One region of the Streptomyces sp. NPDC059909 genome, then DNA from elsewhere that is predicted to be linked to it. Evidence: predicted binding sites of a transcription regulator. Region 1 holds the regulator's gene; the other holds the start of a gene.
What was found. Region 1 encodes HrcA, which represses chaperone genes, less so after heat shock. Its sites were predicted from a motif close to TTNGCACTCNGNNNNNCNGAGTGCNAA; they were not measured.
Positions count from the first base shown of each region.

Region 2: the regulator HrcA is predicted to act here: its motif matches at 1,017-1,043, upstream of groL (chaperonin GroEL).

Region 1 is NZ_JBHWKX010000014.1:112,082-114,539, forward strand. It holds gene ACFV9O_RS12930 (DUF3097 domain-containing protein) at 1-1, opposite strand, end outside; gene ACFV9O_RS12935 (MBL fold metallo-hydrolase) at 12-743, opposite strand; gene hrcA (heat-inducible transcriptional repressor HrcA) at 927-1,943, shown strand; gene dnaJ (molecular chaperone DnaJ) at 1,943-2,458, shown strand, end outside.
Region 2 is NZ_JBHWKX010000009.1:70,420-72,877, forward strand. It holds gene groL (chaperonin GroEL) at 1-854, opposite strand, end outside; gene ACFV9O_RS09390 (cold-shock protein) at 1,260-1,463, opposite strand; gene ACFV9O_RS09395 (MoaD/ThiS family protein) at 1,910-2,185, opposite strand; gene thrC (threonine synthase) at 2,182-2,458, opposite strand, start outside.

The sequences.
Region 1 (2,458 bases):
TTGGGCAGACGCTACGACACCGCGAACCGCCGGGCCAGCTCGTCCCGTTGGGCGCGCACGAATGCGGCGTCCACCACCGCCCCGTGGCCCGGCACGTACACCGCGTCCTCCCCGCCCAGCGAGAGGAGCCGGTCCAGGGCCGCGGGCCAGCGGGAGGGGATCGCGTCGGGGCCCGCCTGGGGGTCGCCGGACTCCTCCACCAGGTCGCCGCAGAAGACGATCTCCGGTTCCGTGGCCGTGGCGGGCACGAGCAGCGCGAGGTCGTGGCCCGAGTGGCCGGGGCCGACGTTCGCGAGGAGGACCTGCCGGCCGCCGAGGTCGAGCGTCCACTCGCCGGAGACGACGTGCTGCGGGGCGACCAGCACGTCCGTGGCCTGCGCCGCGTCGTCCGGCGCCACCCCGTGGCGGATGGCGTCGTCGCGGAGCACGTCCCGGTCCCGGACGAGCAGGTCGTCGACGCCGACCGCGCCGTACACGCGCACGGCCGAGAACGCCGCCGTGCCGAGGACATGATCGAAGTGCGGGTGGCTGAGCGCGATATGGGTCACACGACGGCCGCCGAGGAGGGTCTCGATCTGGGCGCGGAGTTCGGCGCCCTCGCGGAGCGTCGCGCCGGTGTCGAACAGGAGGACCGCGTCGTCCCCGACCACAACTCCGGCCGTCGCGTCCCAGATCGGCAGGCGGCGGCGGCCGACACCGGCGGCGAGCCGTTCCCAGCCGAAGTCTTCCCAACTGACGTCCATACGGCGACGCTATCCCGGGCGACCAGCGGCGTCCCCTCGACAGACTGCCTGGCCGCCCTTGCTCGGGGCGTACCCACCGGCCGTACACTGGCCCGGGGAAGGCTGGCACTCCGACACAGCGAGTGCCAAGCGACCAGACAAGACCGACGAACCCGCCGATGATCCACGCTGGAGGTGCGCGCGATGCTCAGCGAACGCAGGCTCGAGGTCCTTCGTGCCATCGTCCAGGACTACGTCGGCACGGAGGAGCCGGTCGGCTCCAAGGCCCTCACGGAGCGGCACAAGCTCGGCGTCTCGCCGGCCACCGTGCGCAACGACATGGCCGTGCTGGAGGAGGAGGGATACATCGCCCAGCCCCACACCAGCGCGGGCCGGATCCCGACGGACAAGGGCTACCGGCTCTTCGTCGACAAGCTGGCGGGCGTCAAGCCCCTGTCGTCGCCCGAGCGGCGCGCGATCCAGAACTTCCTCGACGGAGCCGTCGACCTCGACGACGTCGTGGCCCGTACGGTACGGCTGCTCGCGCAGCTGACCCGGCAGGTCGCGGTCGTCCAGTACCCGTCCCTCACGCGCTCGACCGTGCGTCACGTGGAGCTGCTGGCACTCGCCCCGGCCCGCCTGATGCTCGTGCTGATCACGGACACGGGACGGGTCGAGCAGCGGCACGTGGACTGCCCGGCGCCGTTCGGCGAGACCTCGCTGGCGGATCTGCGGGCCCGGCTGAACAGCCGGGTGGTGGGCCGGCGCTTCGCCGACGTGCCGCAGCTGGTGCAGGACCTTCCCGAGTCGTTCGAACTCGACGACCAGGGCACCGTCTCCGCCGTGCTCGCCACCCTCCTGGAGACCCTCGTCGAGGAGACCGAGGAGCGGCTGATGATCGGCGGCACCGCCAATCTGACGCGCTTCGGCCACGACTTCCCCCTGACGATCCGGCCCGTGCTGGAGGCGCTGGAGGAGCAGGTCGTGCTGCTGAAGCTGCTCGGCGAGGCCAAGGACTCCGGCATGACCGTACGGATCGGGCACGAGAACGCCCATGAGGGCCTCAACGCCACGTCCGTCGTCGCGGTCGGCTACGGTTCGGGCGACGAGGCAGTCGCCAAACTCGGCGTGGTCGGACCGACCCGCATGGACTACCCCGGAACGATGGGAGCGGTACGCGCAGTGGCACGTTACGTCGGACAGATCCTGGCGGAGTCGTAGTGGCCACGGACTATTACGCCGTACTCGGCGTGCGCCGCGACGCATCGCAGGACGAGATCAAGAAGGCTTTCCGGCGGCTGGCGCGGGAGCTTCACCCGGACGTGAATCCGGACCCGAAGACGCAGGAGCGCTTCAAGGAGATCAACGCCGCGTACGAGGTGCTGTCCGACCCGCAGAAGAAGCAGGTCTACGACCTCGGCGGCGACCCGCTCTCCGCGTCCGGCGGCGCGGGTGCGGGCGCCGGAGGCTTCGGTGCGGGCGGCTTCGGCAACTTCTCGGACATCATGGACGCCTTCTTCGGTACGGCGTCCCAGCGCGGGCCCAGGTCGCGGACGCGGCGCGGGCAGGACGCGATGATCCGGCTGGAGATCGATCTCAACGAGGCGGCCTTCGGTACGACGAAGGACATCCAGGTCGACACGGCCGTCGTGTGCACGACCTGCTCGGGCGAGGGCGCGGCGCCGGGGACGTCGGCGCAGACGTGTGACATGTGCCGCGGCCGCGGTGAGGTCTCC
Region 2 (2,458 bases), on a different contig from region 1:
GCCTTGCGGCGGTCGCCGAAGCCCGGGGCCTTGACGGCGACGGACTTGAAGGTGCCGCGGATCTTGTTGACGACCAGGGTCGACAGGGCCTCGCCCTCGACGTCCTCGGCGATGATCAGCAGCGGCTTGCCCGACTGCATGACCTTCTCCAGCAGCGGGAGCAGGTCCTTCACCGAAGAGACCTTGGAGTTGACGATCAGGATGTACGGGTCGTCCAGGGACGACTCCATACGCTCCATGTCGGTGGCGAAGTACGCCGAGATGTAGCCCTTGTCGAAGCGCATACCCTCGGTGAGCTCCAGCTCCAGACCGAAGGTCTGGGACTCCTCGACGGTGATGACGCCTTCCTTGCCGACCTTGTCCATCGCCTCGGCGATGAGCTCGCCGATCTGGGTGTCGGCGGCGGAGATGGAGGCCGTGGAAGCGATCTGCTCCTTGGTCTCGACATCCTTGGCCTGCTCGAGCAGGGCGCCGGAGACGGCCTCGACGGCCTTCTCGATGCCGCGCTTCAGAGCCATGGGGTTGGCGCCGGCCGCCACGTTGCGCAGGCCCTCGCGGACGAGTGCCTGGGCGAGAACGGTCGCGGTGGTCGTACCGTCACCGGCGACGTCGTCCGTCTTCTTGGCGACTTCCTTGACCAGCTCGGCGCCGATCTTCTCGTACGGGTCCTCGAGCTCGATCTCCTTGGCGATGGAAACACCATCGTTGGTGATCGTGGGGGCGCCCCACTTCTTCTCGAGGACGACGTTCCGGCCCTTGGGGCCAAGGGTGACCTTGACGGCGTCGGCGAGCTGGTTCATCCCGCGCTCGAGACCGCGCCGTGCCTCCTCGTCGAACGCGATGATCTTGGCCATGTGAAGTGGTCCTCCCGGACTGGGGTGGATTTCTCCGGACCGCGTTGGCGCCCGCGACGGACGGCCTGCATGCCTTGTGGTTCCTTGCCCCACCCGGCCTGCGGGCCTCACCGACCCGGTCCTTCGTTGTCACTCTCACTCGGAGAGTGCTAACGCCAATGATTAGCACTCGGGCAGAGAGAGTGCAAGGCGCGCCCGCGAAGCGGGCCCGTTGGGGGGTGGTGGTCGGGTGACGGGAGGGCGCAACCCGCCCCCAGAAGCGTCTGCGAGGGGTGGCGGCCGCTGTTCGAGGCCCGGCCGTTCGGGGGCGGCGGTCGGCCGCACCCGGTGACGGGCACGACAGAGGGCCCGTACCCCAGTCCCAGGTACGGGCCCTCCGCTACGTCGCTGCAGTCGGTCGGCGCTTCAGCCGGCCAAACGGACCATGTCCGCCTGCGGCCCCTTCTGACCCTGCGAGATCTCGAACTCGACCCGCTGGCCCTCCTCCAGGGTGCGGTAACCGTCCATCTGGATCGCGCTGTAGTGGACGAAAACATCCGCACCACCGTCGACCGCGATGAAGCCGTACCCCTTCTCCGCGTTGAACCACTTGACGGTGCCCTGAGCCATGCCTAACTCCCCTATTACTGGCCCTTGCACAGGACCGCACTTCGCGGACCCGGGTCAGACCTCACCCACGAAGAGGCGTGGATGTGCGCCGGAACGCGTCGACCGCGGCTGAATGTATCTGTCCAACTGCCGTCTGCAACAGGTCAATCGGACGAGAATTCTGGGCACGACCGAACGGATAATTCATGGAATTCCGAGCATTCCCGGGCAAGTCGGGCCGGACAAAGCGCACTTAGTGCGCAACAAGCTCGAACACTTTGGCTGCTTCTTGTCGCGCGCGGACGCATTCTCATATGCATCTGGCACAAGCAGCGGAGGGGACTTCCCCAACTCTACCGCGCTCAACCATGCAGAATTGCCCCCTCCGCTTAGCTTGCGGAGGGGGCAATTCTGTTGACTCTGTGTGGTGGCCGAGGGCCGATCGCCGACGGGCCGGCGGCCTGCGGTCAGCCTCCGGCGACGGCCGGAATGATCGAGACACCCGCGCCGTCCGGCGTCGCCGTCTCCAGGCCCTGCTCGAAGCGCACGTCGTCGTCGTTGACGTACACGTTCACGAAGCGGCGCAGCTTGCCCTGGTCGTCCAGGACACGGGCCGCGATGCCCGTGTGGTTCTTCTCCAGGTCCGCGATGACCTCGGCGAGGGTCGCGCCCTCCGCCGGGACCTCGGCCTGGCCGCCCGTGTACGTACGGAGGATGGTGGGGATGCGGACGTTGACACTCATGCGAGGCCAGCCTCTCGGAAAGAGTCCAGGTTGGGGCTAATGACTGCGGACATGCCCGTCGTGGGGGCCACCGCGTCCAGGGTCTTCAGGCCGTCACCCGTATTGACGACCACCGTCGTGAGGGACGGGTCGATGACGCCGGCCTCGATCAGTTTCTTCGCCACGCCGAGGGTCGTCCCGCCCGCGGTCTCGGTGAAGATGCCCTCGGTGCGGGCCAGCAGCTTGATCGCGTCCACGATCTGCTCGTCGGTCACGTCCTCGACGGCACCGCCG